Regions from separate parts of the Anoxybacillus andreesenii genome, predicted to be linked through region 1. Evidence: predicted binding sites of a transcription regulator. Region 1 holds the regulator's gene; each other region holds the start of a gene.
The links. Region 1 encodes Rex, which represses fermentation and respiration genes when NADH is low (regulators of the CRP and FNR family bind a similar motif). Its sites were predicted from a motif close to TTGTGAAATATTTCACAA; they were not measured.
Positions count from the first base shown of each region.

Region 2: J2S07_RS17995 (cytochrome-c peroxidase) is a predicted target of Rex. The motif match lies at 4,647-4,664, and genes of this name have one in related genera.
Region 3: J2S07_RS03015 (AtpZ/AtpI family protein) is a predicted target of Rex. The motif match lies at 1,956-1,973, and genes of this name have one in related genera.

Region 1 covers NZ_JAUSTU010000036.1:2,943-10,550, forward strand. Annotated here, with positions in the region: gene tsaD (tRNA (adenosine(37)-N6)-threonylcarbamoyltransferase complex transferase subunit TsaD) at 1-207, shown strand, start outside; gene J2S07_RS19995 (ABC-F family ATP-binding cassette domain-containing protein) at 416-2,338, opposite strand; gene moaC (cyclic pyranopterin monophosphate synthase MoaC) at 2,501-2,995, shown strand; gene J2S07_RS20005 (redox-sensing transcriptional repressor Rex) at 3,027-3,686, shown strand; gene J2S07_RS20010 (YdiK family protein) at 3,717-3,926, opposite strand; gene J2S07_RS20015 (CPBP family intramembrane glutamic endopeptidase) at 3,923-4,660, opposite strand; gene groES (co-chaperone GroES) at 4,963-5,250, shown strand; gene groL (chaperonin GroEL) at 5,313-6,941, shown strand; gene J2S07_RS20030 (hypothetical protein) at 7,365-7,505, shown strand; gene J2S07_RS20035 (cytochrome ubiquinol oxidase subunit I) at 7,519-7,608, shown strand, end outside.
Region 2 covers NZ_JAUSTU010000024.1:36,769-44,376, reverse strand. Annotated here, with positions in the region: gene J2S07_RS18020 (phospho-sugar mutase) at 1-671, opposite strand, end outside; gene J2S07_RS18015 (disulfide oxidoreductase) at 864-1,304, shown strand; gene J2S07_RS18010 (thioredoxin family protein) at 1,301-1,771, shown strand; gene J2S07_RS18005 (YhcU family protein) at 1,823-2,221, opposite strand; gene J2S07_RS18000 (RluA family pseudouridine synthase) at 2,331-3,209, shown strand; gene J2S07_RS17995 (cytochrome-c peroxidase) at 3,457-4,521, opposite strand; gene J2S07_RS17990 (DUF47 domain-containing protein) at 4,850-5,467, shown strand; gene J2S07_RS17985 (inorganic phosphate transporter) at 5,480-6,478, shown strand; gene J2S07_RS17980 (NCS2 family permease) at 6,691-7,608, shown strand, end outside.
Region 3 covers NZ_JAUSTU010000002.1:208,757-216,364, reverse strand. Annotated here, with positions in the region: gene J2S07_RS03020 (S8 family serine peptidase) at 1-1,815, shown strand, start outside; gene J2S07_RS03015 (AtpZ/AtpI family protein) at 2,139-2,360, shown strand; gene J2S07_RS03010 (ATP synthase subunit I) at 2,367-2,741, shown strand; gene atpB (F0F1 ATP synthase subunit A) at 2,763-3,488, shown strand; gene atpE (F0F1 ATP synthase subunit C) at 3,648-3,860, shown strand; gene atpF (F0F1 ATP synthase subunit B) at 4,025-4,555, shown strand; gene J2S07_RS02990 (F0F1 ATP synthase subunit delta) at 4,552-5,088, shown strand; gene atpA (F0F1 ATP synthase subunit alpha) at 5,112-6,620, shown strand; gene atpG (ATP synthase F1 subunit gamma) at 6,727-7,584, shown strand.

The DNA.
Region 1 (7,608 bases):
GTAGCTGCAAATAAAGGGCTCAGAACCCGACTTGAGCAGGTTTTTGAGGATGAGGATGTCGAGCTCATCATACCACCGCTCTATCTTTGTACGGATAATGCAGCGATGATTGCGGCTGCCGGCAGTATCTTTTTCGAAAAAGGTCAAAGAGCCGAATTAAACTTGAACGCAAATCCAGGATTAGATATTTCTATCCACAATATTTAATAGAACCAGGACAAAATCCTCTCATTATAGAGGATTTTTTTTGTGGATAAACAAAGAAATTATGTGAATAATGTGGATAAATACGAATTAAACTGTGGATAATGTGGAAAACCCTGTGGAGAGCTGTTGTAATCCTATTTTTATTGTGAATAAGATTGTGGAAAAAGAAAACCGGGATAGTTCGTCTATCCCGGTGCTACAGTAGTTCCTATTCAGCCAATTCTGACCATTCCTCTAATAAGCTATCTAGCTTTTCTTTTGCCGCATCATTTGCTTTCGTAATTTCAAGAACCTTTTCATGATCCTGAAAGATTTCGGGTTCACAAAGTAATTGTTCATTTTCCCCGATGCTGTTTTCGAGCTCCTCTATTAGTTTTTCAATTTCTTCTATTCTTCTCTTTCGTTGTCGCTCTAATCTTTTTGCTTCTTTATCCTGTTGATAACTCGATTTTTCTTGAGTTTCCTGTTGATGAACTGTGGATATTTCTTTCTTCTCAAGCTCCTTTAATTCTTCAAACTCCAGCTTCTTTTCCACATAATAATCATAGTCACCAAGGAATTCCGTTGCATGAGTCGAGCTAAGCTCGATAACTTTAGTAGCAATTCGATTAATGAAATAACGATCGTGCGAAACAAAAAGGATCGTACCTGGATAATCAACGAGGGAGTTTTCCAATACCTCTTTACTGTCCAAATCCAAGTGGTTCGTGGGTTCATCTAGGATTAAGAGATTTGCCTTTTGCATCATTAGTTTGGCTAAAGCCAGTCGTGCTTTTTCACCACCACTTAAGGAAGAAACCGTTTTGAGAACATCATCTCCAGAGAATAAAAAGTTGCCGAGTACGGTGCGAATATCCTTTTCATTCATTAGTGGGTAGTCATCCCATAGCTCATTTAATACTCTTTTGTTGGAGGTCAGTTCTGCCTGTTCCTGGTCATAATAGCCGACTGTGACATGGGAGCCAAAGCGGATATTACCGTTAATTTTGGGGATTCGTCCAATAATCGTCTTTAATAAGGTAGATTTCCCAATTCCATTTGGACCCACGAGAGCGATACTATCTCCTCTAGTAAGTCGAAAGGTAAGGTCTGTACTGACCGTATCCCCATCATAGCCAACGGACAAGGAATCTACCATGAGAACGTCATTCCCACTTTGCCGCTCAATTTCAAAACCAAAGGAGGCTGATTTCTCATCTCCAAGTGGCCTGTCCATAATTTGCATTTTATCCAGCTGTTTTCTTCTGCTTTGCGCTCGTTTCGTCGTCGAAGCTCTCGCCAAATTTCGTTGGATAAAATCCTGGAGCTTGGCTATCTCCTCCTGCTGCCTTTCATACTGTTTCATTTCCCGATCATAATTTGCTGCCTTTTGATCTAAATAAGCACTGTAATTCCCGAGATATTTCGTTATATGAAGCCTTGAGATTTCATATACTTGGTTGACCACCTTATCTAGAAAATAGCGGTCATGAGAGACAATCAAAATGGCGCCCTCATAGCCTTGCAAATAGCCTTCGAGCCAGGACAATGTTTCAATATCCAGGTGGTTTGTCGGCTCGTCCAAGATTAAAATATCAGGCTTCTTGAGCAACAGCTTCCCAAGGGCTAACCTAGTCTTCTGCCCACCGCTTAGGCTTGAGATTTTGGTTGAGTAGTCAAAGGTGTGAAACTTAAGTCCATGTAATACAGAACGGATATCTGATTCATATTGATAGCCACCATTTTCTTTAAAGGTAACCTGAAGAATATCGTAGTCCTTGAGGATGCGCTCGTATTCTGAAGGGTTAGTATAGACGGATGGGTTAGCCATTTTTTCTTCTAATTGGCGCAATTGTTTTTCCTGTTCTTGTAGGTCCTCAAAGACAGTCAGCATTTCCTCCCAAATGGAGCAATCCGAATCTAAGCCCGTATTCTGTGCTAAGTAGCCGATTTCCACATCCTTTGGTTTAATGATTTCCCCTGATTCATAGGAAAGCTGTCCTGCTATTATTTTGAGAAGGGTGGATTTACCTGCACCGTTTCGTCCAACGAGGGCAATGCGGTCACGAGTTTGCACTTCCAGCTTGATATTCGTTAAAATGGGATCAGCCCCATATGATTTTGATAATTGATTTACCTGCAATAAGATCATCGTTTTCACCTCAGTATTTCTAGCAATAGTGTAACGTACAAAAATGGGAACGGCAATAAAAGAAGGTTATGGGCGGTATTTAAAAATCTTTTGTGAAAGTCATAACAATGTTTTCACAAATCTGTCAAAATAGTGTATAGTTTGAAGTGAGGTGTATAGAATATGGCTGAATTTACTCATTTTAACGAAGAAGGCAGAGCCAAAATGGTCGACGTTAGTGATAAAAAGGAAACGGTTAGGACCGCAATTGCTAGCTCAAGTATTACGGTAAATAAAGAGATATATGACCAAATAACCAACAATACAATTAAAAAAGGGGATGTCCTAGCCGTCGCACAGGTGGCGGGAATTATGGCCTGCAAAAAGACTGCAGATATTATTCCAATGTGCCATCCGATTCCGCTAACAGGTGTGAACATTACCTTCAGATGGGAGCGAGAGAATGAAAATTATCGTCTCATCATTTTGGCCTCAGTCAAAACAAAGGGAAATACAGGAGTAGAAATGGAAGCGCTAACGGCTGCGTCGGTCTGCGCCTTGACGGTTTACGATATGTGTAAGGCCGTTGATAAAGGGATGGTCATCGGAAAAACCTACCTCGTTGAAAAAACAGGTGGAAAAAACGGTGATTTTAGAAGAGAGAATGAGATTTTATAAGCTAGACTTATGATAGGGTGGGGGAAATAGGATGAGTAATGATACAGTGAAAATTCCTCAGGCAACAGCAAAAAGGCTGCCGTTATACTACCGGTTCTTAAAGAATTTACATTCATCAGGGAAGCAGAGGGTATCATCTGCGGAGCTTAGTGAAGCGGTAAAGGTAGACTCTGCAACGATTCGTAGAGATTTTTCGTACTTTGGAGCATTAGGGAAAAAGGGTTATGGGTACAATGTGAACTACCTATTGAGTTTTTTCCGTAAGACACTTGATCAGGATGAGTTAACAAATGTAGCCCTAATAGGGGTTGGAAATCTTGGAACGGCCTTCTTAAATTATAATTTCCTCAAAAACAATAATACAAAGATTGCTGTTGCCTTCGATGTAGCTGAAGATAAAGTGGGCACAACCATCGGGGATATAACTGTTTTTCACATGGACGATATGGAAAAAGTGATCAAAGAAGAGAACATCACGGTCGCTATCTTAACCGTTCCTGCTCAGTTCGCCCAGTCGATTACAGATAGGCTGGCAAAGGTAGATGTAAAAGGGATCCTTAATTTCACACCAGCAAGGCTAACGGTTCCTCCGACAACACGAGTCCATCATATTGACCTTGCAGTTGAATTGCAGTCATTGGTCTATTTCTTAAAGCATTATACGGTGGATGAGGAAGAAGTAGTGGAATAAAATGAAATGAAATGAGCCTTTTTGAAGGGCTCATTTCTTATTTTTCTGGATAGATTTAAGCTTAAAATGGAAGAAGACCATGCGAAGACCGCCTCCTATATCAAAGGTGGCTAAGAGAATGAGCAGGTAGGTAAAAAAGCCCCATTCCCCAGTTTGCTGCAGGTTTTGGATGGCGAAAAAAGTAAAAAATAAGCCAAACACAATATATAGAATTCCTGAAAACAAGGTAGACTGTCTCATAGGAAAAAACCTCCAATGAAGCTTTGCACCTTGTCGGCTTCTCGGAAAATCCGTTCTATGTCTTCTTTATATACGGATTGGACGAGTACAACAAAGGTATTCATAGCGACATGTGCACAGATTGGCACAATGATTCGTTTTGTTTTGATATAAAGAAAGGCAAAGGTAAAGCCCATTGCTGAATACAAAAGTAAGTGTTCAGGCTCCATATGCGCCAGGGCGAAAATAATGGAGCTGATCAAAGCCGCAATGAAAAAATTGAACTTTTTATAAAGTGAACCGAACAATATTTTTCGAAAGACAATTTCTTCAAGAATGGGACCAATAACAGAACTTACTAATACAACAATAGGAAAAGACTCAATAAGTGAAAGAATTTGCTGTGTGTTCTCCGAGCCCAATTCAATCCCCAGCCATGTTTCAATATTTGCGGCTAGGCTCTGGGAAAATAAAGCAAGAAACACACCTAAGATCGCCCAGACCGTTGACTGAGTCACGGATGCAGCGTTTCGATCGGGTATGGGGTTTTTCCATTCATTTTTCAACAGTAATAACACAATAAGCAAGGTGACAGCAAAGCTAAAAACGATCCAAATCGCAACTGAATATATGGCCATGTCTTCCAAACTGTGTCCCAATAATATGCCTGCAAAAGTGACACCTGGCACACCCACAAAGCTTGAAAGATGCATCCCCATGTAAGCAACTAATATATACCAATATTCCTTTTTCAAAATGTGATTCCCCTTTAATAACTATCTCAACATGCACTATAACCCATTCTACTAGTAAAAAGATGATAGATACAAATTTAAATTATAAAAAAGTGTATGGCTGGATAATTTTTCAACTTCTGTATATACTTTGAAAGGTTGTGCAAAAAAAGATGTTAGGATAGCAACAAAAATTAAGGAAAATTTTACGCATGATACTTGCAAAAAATTTAGGAATTCATTAATATAATAAATGTGTTAGCACTCATGAGTATCGAGTGCTAATAAAAAATTACATATTTTATTTGAGGAGGTTGTTTCACTTGTTAAAGCCACTAGGAGATCGCATTGTTATTGAGTTAGTTGAATCGGAAGAAAAAACTGCAAGCGGTATCGTTTTACCGGACTCAGCGAAAGAGAAGCCTCAAGAAGGAAAAGTAGTAGCTGTAGGTACAGGTCGTGTTCTAGACAACGGTGAGCGAGTTGCTCTTGAAGTTGCTGTAGGCGATCGAATTATCTTCTCAAAGTACTCTGGTACAGAAGTGAAGTACCAAGGAACAGAGTATTTAATTTTACGTGAAAATGACATCTTAGCTATTGTTGGCGCCTAAGATATTAATTTAGATTTTTTTGTAAGTATTAGATAAAACGATCATTTAGGGAGGTTTTCAATATGGCAAAAGAGATTAAATTCAGTGAAGACGCTCGTCGCGCGATGCTTCGCGGAGTAGACGCTCTTGCAGACGCAGTTAAAGTAACCCTTGGACCTAAAGGACGCAACGTCGTTCTTGAGAAAAAATTCGGTTCTCCACTAATCACTAACGACGGTGTTACCATCGCTAAGGAAATCGAATTAGAAGACGCATTCGAGAACATGGGTGCGAAGCTTGTTGCTGAAGTTGCGAGCAAGACAAATGATGTGGCTGGGGACGGAACTACTACAGCTACAGTTCTTGCTCAAGCGATGATTCGTGAAGGCTTAAAGAACGTAACTGCTGGTGCGAACCCAATGGTGATTCGCCGCGGTATTGAAAAAGCTGTTGCAACTGCAGTTGAAGAGCTTAAGGCGATTTCAAAGCCAATCGAAGGCAAAGAGTCCATTGCACAGGTTGCTGCGATTTCTTCTGCTGATGATGAAGTAGGTCAGTTAATTGCTGAAGCGATGGAGCGTGTAGGCAATGACGGTGTTATCACAATCGAAGAATCAAAAGGCTTCACAACAGAACTAGACGTAGTGGAAGGAATGCAATTTGACCGTGGTTATGCATCTCCTTACATGGTGACTGATTCTGACAAAATGGAAGCAGTTCTTGAGAATCCATATATCTTAATTACGGATAAGAAAATTGGAAGCATCCAAGAAATTTTACCAGTACTTGAGCAAGTGGTACAACAAGGCAAGCCATTATTATTGATTGCTGAAGATGTTGAAGGGGAAGCTCTTGCAACATTAGTATTAAATAAACTACGTGGTACATTCAACGCAGTAGCAGTTAAAGCTCCTGGATTCGGTGACCGTCGTAAAGCAATGCTTGAGGATATTGCAATCTTAACTGGTGGTACAGTGATCACAGAAGATCTTGGTTTAGAATTAAAATCTGCTAGCATTGAGCAGCTTGGCCGTGCCGCTAAGGTTGTTGTTTCAAAAGAAAATACAACAATCGTTGAAGGTGCCGGAGAGTCTGATCAAATCGCAGCTCGTGTGAACCAAATTCGTGTTCAAATGGAAGAAACTACTTCTGAGTTTGACCGTGAAAAGCTTCAAGAGCGCCTTGCTAAGTTAGCTGGTGGTGTTGCCGTTGTTAAGGTTGGAGCTGCAACTGAAACTGAGCTAAAAGAACGCAAGCTTCGCATTGAAGATGCTCTTAACGCAACTCGTGCGGCAGTTGAAGAAGGAATTGTATCCGGTGGTGGAACTGCATTCCTTAACGTGTATAAAAAAGTGGCTGAGCTTCAAGCAGATGGCGACGAGCAAACAGGTATCAACATTGTTCTTCGTGCCATTGAGGAGCCAGTTCGCATCATCGCTAGCAACGCTGGTCTAGAAGGATCTGTTGTGGTTGAGCGCTTAAAGAACGAAGAGATTGGCGTTGGCTTCAATGCGGCTACAAACGAATGGGTAAACATGATCGACGCTGGTATCGTTGACCCAACTAAAGTAACTCGTTCTGCACTTCAAAACGCTGCATCTGTAGCGGCTATGTTCTTAACTACTGAAGCAGTAGTAGCTGACAAGCCAGAACCAGCAGCACCTGCAATGCCTGATATGGGCGGTATGGGTGGAATGGGCGGCATGATGTAATCATACTCGCATCCCTGGAATAACAGGGGATGAATTTTGTGTAAAAGTGTAATTTATACAATTATTTACCAAAATGGATGTTTTCGTAGAAATCGCTGACTTTTACGGAAACGTCCATTTTATTAGTTTAATGTATTAATTTTGAAACACTTAGTTTTATTTATTGCTAGACACTTTACGGGTTGAACCATTACTTTGCACTAACACTATTTGATTAAATTATCCATAAATTACTATTCTCTAAAAAGGGTTAGCGTAAAGGTAATACTAGTAATAAGAATATTTAACCCTTCTACTTTTTGGTAAAACACGGGTCACTCTTAAACAGGAGTAATCCGTGTTTTTTTACTGTTTAAAGGATAAAATTTGGCAATTCGCACATAATAATATCGTTATATCAATAGAAGATAAGGATGAATTAGGATGAAACAAATGGAAAAAAATACACAACATAAAAAGAGTGGTGCCATGTATCAAAGTCAAGAAAGGAAACTAGTCTGGCTGAGCTTTGTTGTAGCAGCAATTATGCTTTTATCCATTATTGGCAGAGTTTTTGGAGGATAAAGGAGGGAAATGTTTGATTAATGAAGAGGCAGTTTATTACAGTAGAATCCTAACAGAGACGACATTATCTTTCCATATTATTTATGCTACGTTAGGGGTAGGG
Region 2 (7,608 bases), on a different contig from region 1:
TTCGTTCCAAGTGGATTCTCGGAAATGCTCGTGAGCCTGTCAAGATAGGCTTGATCAATTTCCTCTCCAATTGTTTTTATGTATTCTGTTTCCCTAAGCTCTTTTTCACTTTTTACCTCTATCTGTAATTCATCGTCGATTTCATTAACCTTGGCAATCACCTTATCCGCAGCTTCAGATGTAAGCTGTGCACCATCCGGTCCATATACCTTATATCCATTATATTCAGGTGGATTATGACTGGCTGTGATCACAATCCCTGAATAAGCGTTCATGTGACGTACGGCAAAGGAAAGCTCTGGAGTGGGACGCAGTTCATCGAATACATAGGTTTGAATGCCGTAGGTCGCTAAAGTCCTGGCAGCTTCAAGTGCAAATTCACTAGACTTATGACGGGAATCATAAGCAATGACGACACCTCGTTTTTGGGCCTCATTGCCATTTGCTATGATCCATTTAGCTAGCCCCGCTGATGCTTTTCTAATTGTATAGATATTCATACGGTTTGTACCAACACCAATTTCACCGCGCATTCCACCTGTTCCGAACTCCAAATTCTTGTAGAAAGCGTCCTCTAATTCCTTTTCGCTTAATGACCGTAGCTGTGATTTTAGCCCCTCATCAAACCCATCAAATCGCAGCCATTTCTCTGCTTTTTTTCTCCAATTCATTACAACAAGCCTCCACACCATTTTGGATTCTTCTTCCATTATAACGCACCTCCATCTTGATGACCATGATTGTAGAAACACCTTTAACCATCTGTTTATGGACATTCTCGTAACAATAATCCAATCATTTGAAAAACAGCTTTATTCAGAATAAAATAATGAGGACTACCTATACGAGGGATTGATTAATTGATGAATCATAAAAAGGATAACCGAGAATCACTTATATTCTTGGCATGGGCTGCATCCGTAATTGCGATGTTTGGAAGCCTGTATTTTTCGGAAATTCGCCAATATGAGCCCTGTGAATTATGCTGGTATCAAAGAATTGTTATGTATCCCTTTGTTATTATCCTTGGAATAGCTACCGTTAAGAAGGATTATCGTATTTCGTTATATACCATGATTCTTTCTGCCATTGGAGCGGCGACATCTCTTTACCATTATGGTCTGCAGAAGGTTTCCTTTCTAGCGGACGCGGCACCGGCATGCGGACGAGTTCCTTGCACTGGTGCCTACATAAACTGGCTCGGATTTGTAACGATTCCGTTCCTTGCATTAACTGCATTTATCATTATTTTTGTTTGTAGCTTCGTGATTTGGAAGAAGACAAAGGAGGTCGAATATAATTGAAGAAAGTCATCATTTTTCTTGCTGTCATTATTGTATTATTCGCAGGAGTTGCCATCATGACGAAGATGCAAAATGAAGAAAAGGTTTCAGAGGATAATAAATACAAGAAAGAAACGCTGCATCCAGATACAGTGGCACAGCTCGATGATCCAAACTACCAAAACCTTATATTACCTGATGAATTAGAGAAAAAGCTAAATAATAAAGAAGATGTCACGGTCTATTTTTATAGCCCAACCTGCCCACACTGTAAGCGAACAACCCCAATTGTCGCTCCTTTAGCTGAAGAAATGGGAGTCGACCTTGTGCAATTTAACATTCTTGAGTTCGAGAATGGCTGGGATCAGTACGGGATCGAGGAAACACCAACGATTGTTCAATTTAAGGATGGCAAAGAAACAGAGCGCATCGTGGGATATAAAGAAAAAGAAGTCTTTGAAAAGTGGTTTAAAGAAAATAGCAAGTAAAAAAATAGGTACCTCCTATCTTATTCGAGGTACCTATCGTTATTTGAACATCTAGATCAGCAATTCATTGGCTGCCTTTGTGTAAATACTAAACACATTGTCCTTCATACTTCTTTCTTCTAAAAAGTGTTCATAATCAAATGGGAAGAATAACCCAAATTCTTTTAGGAACTCTGCATTTATTTCAAAGATCTTCTTATATTTTGGTTGTCTTTCGCGAGACTGCAATATGGATATTAAGGTCTGCAAGCTTGAAATAACCTGATAAGCTTCCTTTAAAGTACCAAAATATTCGAAATGTCTCGTAGAAGTATGTAGCACTTTTAGATTTTCAAATTCCTTTATGTCTTTGTCTGAATAATAAAGAGGAAAAACGTCCCGATAAAACGTCTTAACAAGCTCCCGGATCATTTCTTCTTGGTCTGGTGTAGACGCAAAAACAATCTTCACTGATAACCCACCTTTAATAACCGTAATCTATTTGTCATATATGTTAAGAATAACATAGAAAAAGTTAAGTTTACCGTGGTAATTTAAGGCATTAGAAAGGAAGATCCATATGATCGTTACCTCCAAAAAAGGAGATTGGTTCGAATTAATCATTCCTTCCCAATGGGAAGGAATCACTTTAGAGCAATTATTTTGGGAGGTCTGGAAAGCCCCTAGGAAGCTTACCCATCAATTTAGAATGGAAAAAGAAGTCACCATCAATCATATGCAAGCGAAGTGGAATATCCCGTTGAATATCGGGGATCGTCTTAATATAAGACTCTTTCAGGAGCAAGATTTTGGAGTTCCCCCAACCTATATTGAAATGGATATTCTCTATGAGGATGAGCACTTACTTATTGCCAACAAACCACCAGGGCTCAAGACCCATCCAAACACACCTGATGAAACAGAAACATTGGCAAATGCCGTTGCCTTTCATTTGCAGGCTAAGGGAGAGTTTCGGCATATTAAGCATGTTCACCGATTGGATCAGGATACATCAGGGGTGATTCTTTTCTCAAAGAACAAATTAGCTGGTGCCATATTGGATAGGATGCTCGAAGAACGCCAAATAAAAAGAAACTATGAAGCGCTCGTTCAGGGTCGAATGAAAAGGAAAAAAGGAACGATCGATGCACCCATCGGTCGCGACCGGCATCATCCAACAAAAAGACGGGTCTCACCAAATGGTCAACCTGCTGTTACTCACTTTGAAGTACTGGAATTCAACAAAAATTCGACCAAGGTTAAATGTCAATTGGACACCGGCAGGACCCATCAAATTCGGGTACATCTTAGCTCGATTGGACATCCCATTATAGGTGATGCTTTATACGGGAATAGCCCTACTTCCAAACGACTCGCACTCCATGCAGCGAGACTTCAATTCATCCATCCTTTTACGTTGGAAAGCATTGAAGTTTCATCTCCTTCAACATTTGAATAGCCCTTCGAAGTAAAAGAGCGCCCTCTATGGATATGGGGCGCTCCATTTATATAAAGTATTTCTTAAATGGAAGGAGGGACCTCGCCACTCTGCTAATTTAAGAAATACGGAATCGAATTAACAAGATGGCAGATCAAGTATTTCTTATTCTTCTGTGTGGAGAAGTGATTAAATACCTTTTTCCCTTGATTATTTTGTCCAAAACAAAAAAACAACCTTGGAGAGAAATCTCCAAGGCCTAATTTGTTTATTGTGGTAGTTCAGGTTTTTCATACATTGGTGGTTCACCGCTCATGCTTTCTAAGAAAGCAACAAGATAGCCAACCTCTTCATCTGTTAATCCTAATGGCTTAATTAACGCACTCTTATTCGGATGTGCGCCTCCACCTGCATTGTAATAGTTCACAACATCTTCTAATGTTGCCAGGCTACCATCATGCATGTACGGTGCAGTATGAGCAATACCGCGAAGACCAGCTGTTCTAAATGCTCCTTTGTCAACCTCTTGGTTCGTAACAGCGAATCTTCCATCGTCGCCTTCCATACCTAAGTTATAGTAGTTATGGTCAGAAAGAAGTGGACCAGCATGACATGAGATACAGCTTGCCTTTCCAACGAAAAGCTTCATACCTTCTTTAGCATCAGCAGAAATCGCATCATCGTCTCCAGCAAGGTATTTATCGAAAGCAGTATCCTTTACGACAATCGTTCTTTCAAATGCAGCTATTGCTTTGGCAATATTATCTGCTGTAATTTTATCATTAAATACTTTGTTGAATTCATCGACATAGCCAGGTACTGCACTTAATTCCGTAACTAATTCATCTAAATCCTGATTCATTTCCCCTGCTGCTGTAATCGGTCCAACAGCTTGTTCTTCTAAGCTCCCAGCACGTCCATCCCAGAAATTCTCTTTGTAATATCCCGCATTAATAATAGTCGGGCTGTTTCTCGGACCATTAAAGCCTTGGAAACCGACAAACTTTGCTAAATTATCTCCATAGCCAGCTGCTGGAGCATGACAGGAAGCACAGCTTAATGTGTTATCTCCTGATAATCTTTCATCAAAATATAGCATTTGACCTAAAGCAAGTTTCTCATCTGTCATTTCATTGTCCTCTGGAATTGGAATATCACCAAGAGGCTCGAATTTTGCTTTAGCAGCTTCTAGTTCTTTATCTACTTCTGTCTCTGTTGTTGCTGGTTCTTTCTTCTGATCGTCTACTGGTGCACTGGCATCGTCTTTGCTATTACATGCTGCCAACAGCGCAAGAGCGAAAAAAAGAGTGAATAGTAGCTTCAAACTTTTCATTGTTTAATCCCCCAAAAATTTTTATTGGCTGAAAATTTTTCGTCGCGACTTATCCAAATATTTCATCCAATTACAGATATTATATAATTAGATTAATTATTATTTTCGAGTCATTTTTGAAAATAATGTGAAATATGTCACAAAGATAGTTTGACACGTTTGTCATATTAGATAACATTTTTCGACAAATTCACTCCCACGCAGACATGAATCCACATTTTTTTATAAAAATTTGAAGGAATTCGTTTATTTTTTACTTTTTTTAATATAAAATTAACTAGTTTGGAAATATAAAAACTAAGGTTCACTATTTATAGGGGGTAAACCAATGGCTTTTAAGAAGCAAGATAAGTTCTCAGTTTTGTTGAAAAACATGTCCACAAATTTAAGAGAAGGCGCGGACTTTTTTGCTGATTATAAGATTCGGAATGTGAATGACTTAAAAATATTTTTCGAAACAATGAAAGAATATGAAACAAAAGGCGATACATATGTTCATGAAACCATTCAAGAACTGAATAAAGTGTTTATCACACCTATTGAAAGAGAGGATATTCTGCAATTATCCATGAGTATGGACGATGTACTGGACGGGTTTGAAGCCTGTGCTGCATTATTTGAAATGTATTCCATGACAGAAGCAGATGAATACATGATTAAATTTGTTAAGGCCATTAGGGCCTGTACAGTGGAAATTGACACATCGATCGATCTGATGACTACAAAAAAGCTTCATCAAATTCGGGAGCACGCGATCAAAATTAAGGATTATGAATCCAAATGTGATGGAGTGTTACGTCAATCCATTAAGCATTTATTCTCGGTGGAGAAGGATCCCATTCGCATTATCCAATACAAAGAAATATATGAAACATTAGAGGAAATCGCTGATCACTGTCAGGGTGTAGCCAATACGCTTGAAACCATTGTTATGAAAAATGCCTAAGGAGACTTTAATATGGAGCCTATGTTAATTCTTACCGTCCTTATTGTCATCGGGGCATTGACATTTGATTTTATTAACGGATTTCACGACACAGCGAACGCCATTGCGACTGCCGTATCAACAAAGGCACTAAGGCCGCGTCAAGCAATTATTCTGGCAGCCCTCATGAATTTTCTAGGGGCGATTTCATTTACCGGAGTTGCAAAAACGATTACAAAGGATATCGTTAATCCGTTCAACCTCGAGAATGGTTCCGTGGTTATCCTGGCGGCACTTATCGCAGCCATCGCTTGGAACTTGATTACTTGGTACTTTGGAATTCCCTCCAGTTCATCCCATGCGATCATTGGGGCTATTGCTGGTGCCGCGATCGCCGCTGCTGGTTTTGACTCTTTAAATTACAATGGTTTTATTAAAATCGTGGAAGCCCTTATCCTGTCACCCATTTTGGCTTTCGGAGTGGGATATATTGTCTATAGCATTTTTAAGGTCATTTTCAAAAATAACAATCTTGCCAAGACCAATCGTAATTTTCGTTTATTCCAGATTGCTACAGCTGCCATTCAATCCTATACACACGGGACCAATGATGCTCAAAAGGCAATGGGGATCATTACGATGGCACTGATCGCGAACAACTATATCTCAACTAATGATGTTCCATTTTGGGTGCAATTATCCTGTGCAACAGCAATGGGACTAGGTACCTCTATCGGTGGATGGAAAATCATCAAGACCGTCGGTGGGAAAATTATGAAAATTCGTCCTGTTAATGGAGTTGCTGCTGATTTAACTGGAGCGATGATTATATTTGGAGCTACATTCATCCATTTGCCAGTAAGTACTACCCACGTTATTTCCTCTTCTATTCTCGGAGTTGGTTCAGCTCATCGAGTGAAGGGTGTAAAATGGGGAACAGCCCAAAGAATGCTTATTACTTGGGTAATAACTTTGCCTATTTCTGCGTTTTTGGCGGCAATTTGCTATTTTATCATAAATCTATTCTTTTAATTGACAAATCGGGTGCCCACACCCGATTTTTTTGTTGAAGGCCATTCATAAAAATGAACAGAATATAGCAAAATAATAAAGAATACGCTCCCTTTAGTAGGTTAAGTAGAAAAAATAGAAGAAAATATTCGATTTAGACCTTGTATTCCCCATGTGAAACGAATATTATAGAGAATGTGTTTTAAAAACGTTCGTGTTTTTGGAGGTCAGTCATGTTTAAATTAAAAGAGCATCAAACGAATGTTAGGACTGAGGTTCTAGCCGGAATTACAACATTTTTTACGATGGTCTATGTCGTGGTCGTTAATCCGATTATTTTAGCTGATGCGGGTGTTCCCTTTGAACAGGTATTTTCCGCTACCATTATTGCTGCGATTGTCGGTACCTTATGGATGGGTTTATTCGCGAACTATCCGATTGCGATTGCACCTGGGATGGGCTTGAATGCCTATTTTGCGTATTCCGTTGTTGGAAGTCATGGAAATATTGACTATATGACTGCCTTTGCTGCAGTATTTGTTGCTGGTATCATTTTTGTTATTTTATCATTAACACCTTTAAGAAATATGCTAATTGAAGCTATTCCTGAAAATTTGAAGCACGGAATAAGCGCAGGTATTGGTCTCTTTATCGCATTTATTGGTCTACGTCAAACAGGGATTATTACCGATCATCCGACAAACCTTGTTGCCTTAGGAGATTTGCGTGATCCAGTGGCCTATTTAACCCTCATTGGCCTAGCTGTAACCTTAATACTCATGACATTGCGGGTACATGGGGCTTTATTCTTTGGCATGATTGTGACGGGAATCATCGCTTTATTCACAGGGCATCTATCCTTTGACGCTGGCTTTATCGAAAAGCCGAGCTTACCTGAAGGATTTATCGTTTCAAATCCTTTTGAAGCCATCGGTCAGGTGGTTGAACACGGGCTCTATGCTGTTGTATTTTCCTTCTTGCTTGTGACCATTTTCGATACAACTGGAACCATGATCGGTGTGGCTCAGCAAGCGGGATTAATGAAGGGAAACTCTTTGCCAAATGCTCGTAAAGCATTGCTTTCCGATTCTGTTGCTACTACGGTTGGGGCTATGTTTGGGACTAGTCCAACAACAGCATTCATTGAATCA
Region 3 (7,608 bases), on a different contig from region 1:
ACAGTAGGGGTGATTGATACAGGGATTGACTATCGCCATCAGGATTTGAGAAGAAACTATGAGGGTGGGCATGATCTGGTGGATCAAGACGCAGATCCAATGGAATCAGAAGGCCCAGACGGTCCGATCACTCTGCACGGTACCCATGTTGCGGGGATCATTGCGGCAAATGGAAAAATCAATGGGGTAGCTCCAGATGCCAAGGTGATTGCCTATCGAGCGCTCGGTCCTGGGGGAGCAGGGACAACCGAACAGGTCCTAGCGGCGATTGAACAAGCGATTAAAGATAAAGTCGATGTTCTGAATTTGTCCCTTGGCAATAGCATTAATGGACCTGATCTCCCGATTAGTCTTGCCCTGAATAAGGCGGCAGAAGAAGGTATTATTCCTGTCACCTCGTCAGGTAATTCAGGTCCAAATATGTGGACCGTTGGCTCTCCTGGAACAGCCGCAAAGGCCATTTCTGTTGGAGCTTCCACTCCACCCATGAAAATCCCTTATCTTTCGGTTGTAGGACTTTCAGAAAAAATTAGACTTGAGCCGATGCAGGGCTCACACGAATGGAAGCTTGATCGCTCCTATGAAGTCGTAGACGGAGGATTAGGCAAACCAAAAGAGCTTACCAACGTCAAAGGGAAAATCGCCCTTATCAAGCGGGGGAAAATCACTTTTACCGAAAAAGCCAACAACGCACTGCGGGCGGGGGCAGTTGCTGTGATTATTTATAATCATATTTCTGGGAGCTTTATTGGAAATCTTGAGGGAGAGGTAGATTTGCCCGTCTCTACAATTTCTAAGGAAGAAGGCAAGAAATTGAAGCAGCTCACTGAAAAGGGAGAGGCAGAAGCCCGTATTCATATAATAGAAGAGAAGGATTTATTGGCTGATTTCAGCTCACGTGGACCAGTGACCTCCACCTGGGATATCAAACCGGATGTCGTCGCACCAGGTGTAGCGATTACGAGCACGATTCCTGGCGGTTACTTGGCCCTTCAAGGAACAAGCATGGCCGCTCCGCATGTCGCAGGTGCAAGTGCCCTCATCAAGCAAGCGCATCCGGATTGGTCACCCGAACAAATTAAGGCAGCTTTAATGAATACAGCGAAACCAATTTCTGATCAAAAAGGAAATCCATATCGAACCTATGAACAGGGTGCGGGTAGAATTCAAGTAGAAGCGGCCATTAAGACGCAATCCCTTGTTATGCCTGGTTCCCTGCAATTTGGTAAGTTCAAGCTAGCTGAAGAGCCCCATTCCCATACACAGTACGTAACGGTGGAGAACGTCAGTGATAAGGTGCAAGTCTATTCCTTTGCCATACCCAAGAATGAAATTGGAATCCAGTGGGAAATGCCTTTTTCTTTTACTCTGAAGCCAAATGAAAAAAAGAGGGTGGCCATCAAAATGATGGTGGACCCAAAAGCCTTTAAGAAAAAAATCCATGATGGCACCATAGAATTGCAGGCAGGGTCTCAAACTTTCAGAATTCCTTACTTATATGTTTTAGAAGAGCCCAATTATCCAAGGGTTATGGGATTTGATTTTGGCGCTGGGGATGAACAAGGAACGTATCAGTATGAGGTTTACTTACCTGGAGGCGCCGAGGAATTTGGGATCGCCCTTTTTGATCCTGACTCCTTTCAGTTTGTTGGCTTTCTCGATACAAAAAGAAAGGTTGGAAAAGGACTTCTAAAGGAGACGATTGATAGAGAACGTCTTCCGGAAAGCGGCCTATATATCGCCAAAGTCTTTGCAAAGCGATCTGGAAAAGAGGATATGATCGAAACTCCCCTGTATATAGAAGAGATAGAATGAAAAGATCCGTACGAGTTTCATAAAAAATAGCAAAAAAATCTAAAAGAAAATTCTGAGAACAATACAAAAAAATAAATCAAGAAGGCTGGAAAAATAATTTTCGAATATTGTGTGAACATATTCAATAATGGTGCTTGTTTGTGTGAGCTTTTTCACTACAAACGCATTGACATAAAAATGTCCCTATTGTATGCTTACAAAGGGTAAGAATGATAGGGTTTTCAACATCGTCATAGAACTTACCTTTTTGCTTGATTTTTTTTGGGAAATTGTTCTTTTCTCAGCCTTCTTACCATTCTCTTAAAGAGAGGATGCGTTCTAATATGAAACAAAAAAACCGCCACCCATTGCGAGCTTACGGCTTAATGTCCGCGATTCTTTCTCAATTAGTAGGGTCTGTATTGATTGGTATCTTCGTAGGAAGATGGCTCGATCGTCAATTCAGTACAGAACCATTATTCTTAATAATTGGATTATTGTTAGGACTAGCTGCAGGTGTGTACGCGATGCTGCGTTTAGTCCAACATTTCTATTCAGGAGAATAATCAAATATGCCGGATGTAAGAACAATTTTTCAACAGCATCAACGATACATATTTTTTTTGCTTTCATTTTATGTTCTTGGCTGGGGTTTTACTTCATATAAAACTATATTTCTGGGACTCGTTCTCGGAACTGCGCTCGGCTTGTTTAACATGTGGCTGCTTGCCAGAAAAGTAGACAGGTTTGGAGATGCGGTTATCAGAGGGGAGAAGGTTCGTTCTCTCGGAATGATTTCAAGAATGGCAACGGCTATTTTAGCAGTGGTGATTGCCCTTGAATATTCTAATCTGTTTCATCTGTACAGTGTGATTTTGGGATTAATGACACCATATTTTGTCATTATGATAAATTTTTTTAAGCAAGCTTTTCATTTACATAAATAGCGGAGAAGAGAGGTGAATACTGTGGAACATGGAGCTCCATTATATCATTTGAAAATTATGGACAACTTTACCTTAACGTTCAACTTGGCAAACGTATTAATGATAACAGTTGCCAGTGCCATCGTTTTTTTTATTGCTGTTCTTTCTACACGAAAGCTTGCCATGAAGCCAACCGGAATGCAGAACTTCTTCGAATGGATCATGGATTTTGTTAAAAATATCATCAACAGTACGATGGATTGGAAAGACGGTGGGAAATTCCATGTATTAGGAATCACCATTATCATGTATATTTTTGTTTCCAATATGCTAGGACTTCCTTTTTCAGTCTCCTATAATGGGGAACTTTGGTGGAAGTCACCAACAGCTGACCCAGTTGTTACATTAACATTAGCGACAATGATTGTAGCACTATCCCATTATTATGGGGTGAAGACCAAAGGTGTTGGCGCATATGGAAAAGAGTTCTTTAAGCCGTTCTGGTTTATGTTCCCAATTAAAATTATTGAGGAATTTGCAAACACATTAACGCTTGGTCTACGTCTTTACGGTAACATCTATGCAGGGGAAATTCTTCTTGGGTTACTTGCAGGAAGTCTTGCAACTGGAGTTGGGGGCACGATAGCAGCAATTATTCCAACGCTTGCTTGGCAGGGATTCTCAGTCTTTGTTGGCGCCATCCAATCATTTATTTTCTGTATGTTAACAATGGTTTACCTCTCACACAAAGTGAGCTCAGACCATTAATATAAAACCTGTTCATTCGAGTCAATTTTATAATATCAATAGTTAGCCATATCACGGCAGCAAATGCTGTATCCTAATGGCGATAAATCAAGATTATGAAATTGATTATGAACAAACAAAATAAATCATATTTTCTTATATTTAAGGAGGAACTCTATAATGGGTATGTTAGCAGCAGCAATTGCAATTGGTTTAGCGGCACTAGGTGCTGGTATTGGTAACGGTCTTATCGTATCTCGTACAGTTGAAGGTATTGCACGTCAACCAGAAGCACGTGGAATGCTTCAAACAACAATGTTCATCGGGGTAGCGTTAGTTGAGGCGATTCCTATCATCGCAGTTGTTATCGCATTCATGGTTCAAGGTCGATAGGCGCTGGAGCTAGACAATAGTAACAAAAATGGCGAAGATCATTCATGTGTAGCTTCGCCATTCCTTTATGTTCTTTTGGCAAAATATTAATTTTTTCTAAATGAAATGTTTACTAAATTCTTAGCAAGTATAAGGAACGACTCTTGAAGGGAGTGAATCAAGTCTTGTTAACAAACAGTCTAATCTTGGGTGCAGCTGAAACAGCACATAATGGCTTTAACGGTGGGGATATTTTATTCCAGCTTGTTATGTTTGCTATTCTGTTAGCATTGTTAAAAAAATACGCATGGGGTCCATTAATGGGAATCATGAAGCAACGTGAGGAACATGTTGCAAATGAAATAAATTCGGCTGAACAAAGCCGTGCGGAAGCACAAAAGCTACTTGAAGAACAACGCAGTCTTTTAAAGGAAGCACGTACAGAGGCGCAAAACCTTATTGAGAATGCGAAAAAGCAAGGCGACGTTCAACGTGAGGAAATTATCGTACTCGCTCGTACAGAAGCGGAGCGCTTGAAGGAATCTGCTAAGCTAGAAATTGAACAGCAAAAGGAAAAGGCTGTTGCAGCGATTCGTGAGCAAGTGGCTACTCTATCTGTCATGATTGCTTCTAAAGTAATTGAAAAAGAGCTTTCCGCCGAGGATCAAGAGAAGCTCATTAATGAATATATTCAAGAGGTAGGAGAAGAGCGATGAGTAGCTCAAGTATAGCAAAACGCTATGCGACCGCTCTTTTCCAACTTTCAAAAGAACACCAGCTTCTTGACCGAATGGAAGAAGAGCTTCGTGTAGTAAAAAATGTTTTAGTAGACAATGGCGAATTAAAGGCTGTCCTTAAGTCTCCTAAGGTTTCTATTGATAAAAAGAAAGAGATCATCAGCGGATCCTTTGGGGCAGTTCATCCATTTGTTTTGAACACATTATTAATTTTAATTGATCGTCATCGCGAGGATTACATCACGGATATGGCGGACCAATTTATTCAATTAGCAAATGATGATCGTGGAATTGCAGAGGCGCAGGTTTATACAACTCGTCCGATAACAGACGATGAACGTCAAGCACTTTCTGCATCTTTTGCTGCTAAGGTTGGAAAACAATCTCTTCGTATAAATAATATCGTTGATTCTAATTTGCTCGGCGGTGTGAAAGTCCGGATTGGAAACCGTATTTTCGACGGATCCTTAAGTGGCAAGCTGGAGCGTTTAGAACGACAACTGTTAAGTTAAGTTCGTAGATAGGGGTGAAACTCATGAGCATCAATGCTGAAGAAATTAGTGCGCTGATAAAAAAGCAAATTGAAAACTATCAGTCAGAAATTCAAGTGAGTGATGTAGGTACGGTTATCACGGTCGGTGACGGTATCGCTCGTGCTCATGGCCTCGACAATGTCATGGCTGGAGAGCTTCTTGAATTTTCAAATGGCGTTATGGGTATGGCGCAAAACCTTGAAGAAAATAACGTCGGTATCATTATTTTAGGACCTTTTACAGAAATTCGTGAGGGTGACGAGGTACGTCGTACGGGCCGTATCATGGAGGTTCCTGTAGGGGAAGAACTCATCGGACGTGTTGTTAATTCATTGGGTCAGCCAGTAGATGGCATGGGACCAGTAAACACAACAAAGACTCGTCCAATTGAAAGCCCAGCTTTTGGAGTAATGGATCGTAAATCGGTTCATGAGCCGCTTCAAACGGGGATTAAAGCGATTGACGCGCTAGTGCCAATCGGACGTGGTCAACGTGAGTTAATCATCGGTGACCGTCAAACAGGTAAAACATCTGTTGCAGTTGATACCATCCTGAACCAAAAGGATCAGGATATGATTTGTATCTACGTAGCAATCGGACAAAAAGAATCAACGGTTCGTGGACTCGTTGAAACTTTACGTAAAAATGGTGCATTAGATTACACAATTGTTGTAACCGCTTCTGCATCTCAACCAGCTCCATTATTATACCTAGCACCTTATGCGGGTGTATCAATGGCGGAAGAGTTCATGCTCCAAGGAAAACACGTACTAGTCGTATATGATGACTTAACAAAGCAAGCAGCTGCTTATCGTGAGCTTTCCTTATTATTACGTCGTCCTCCAGGTCGTGAAGCGTATCCAGGGGATGTATTCTACCTACACAGCCGTTTACTCGAGCGTGCTGCAAAACTAAGTGATGCAAAGGGTGCTGGTTCAATCACAGCTCTACCTTTTATTGAAACACAAGCAGGGGACGTTTCTGCTTATATTCCTACAAACGTTATCTCCATCACAGATGGACAGATTTTCTTACAATCTGACCTATTTTTCTCTGGTGTACGTCCAGCGATTAACGCAGGTCTTTCTGTATCACGTGTTGGTGGTTCAGCGCAAATTAAAGCGATGAAAAAGGTTTCTGGTACATTGCGTCTAGACCTTGCTTCTTTCCGTGAGTTAGAGTCTTTTGCACAGTTTGGTTCTGACCTTGACAAAGCAACAAAGGCAAAATTAGACCGTGGTGCTCGTACAGTAGAGGTTCTGAAGCAGGATCTAAACAAACCATTAAAAGTAGAAAAACAGGTTGCGATTCTTTATGCCCTCACTCGTGGGTTCCTAGATGATATTCCTGTACACGATATTCGTCGTTTCGAATCTGAGTTCCTAACATGGTTAGACCATAACCGCAAAGATTTGTTAGACCATATCGTCACAACAAAAGATCTTCCTGCTGATGATGATATGGCTGCTGCGATTAATGACTTCAAGAAGACATTCGCAGTAACCGAATAAGGTCTAACTTTAAGGAGGGCAAAAGCCAATTAAAGACAGAGAACGTCGTTTTCTTCTACATTGGCTTTTAGCCTTAACAATCTTTGAAAAGGGTGGTGAGAAGTAAGTGGCATCATTACGCGACATAAAATCACGTATAACCGCTACCCAGAAAATGGGTAAAATTACGAAGGCCATGCAAATGGTATCTGCTTCGAAAATGAGTCGTGCAGAGCAAAATGCAAAGGCATTCGTTCCTTATATGGACAAAATTCAAGAAGTAACTGCTTCAATCGCGTTAGGAAGTAAGGATGCAACGCATCCAATGCTGACCACTCGCCCTGTGAAAAAGACAGGCTATTTAGTGATCACTTCTGACCGAGGACTTGCTGGGTCCTATAACAGTAATATTTTGCGACAAGTATTCCAAACCGTAAAGGAACGTCATAAATCCAACGATGAGTTTGCGATTATTGCCGTCGGTCGTGTGGGTCGTGACTTTTTTAAGAAAAATGGCATGAATGTCGTTCTTGATATTGTCGGATTACCTGATCAGCCAAACTTTGCTGAGATCAAGGATATTGCTAGCAAGACTGTAGGAATGTTCTCAGATGGAACATTAGATGAAATTCACATCTATTACAGTCACTACGTCAATGCGATCAGACAGGACGTAACGGAGAAGAAGCTTTTACCGCTTACAGATATTTCTTCAAGCAATAAGCTTACTTCCTATGAATTTGAGCCGTCTGCTGAAGAGATTTTGGAAGTTCTGCTACCTCAATATGCAGAAAGCCTAATCTATGGCTCTCTCTTAGATAGTAAGGCAAGTGAGCATGCTGCCAGAATGACTGCGATGAGTAGTGCTACAGATAATGCGAATGAAATCATTCGAGCATTAAGTCTTAGCTACAACCGTGCCCGTCAGGCAGCGATCACACAGGAAATCACCGAAATTGTCGGTGGAGCTGCGGCGTTAGAATAATACTTATAAAATAGTACAGATAAA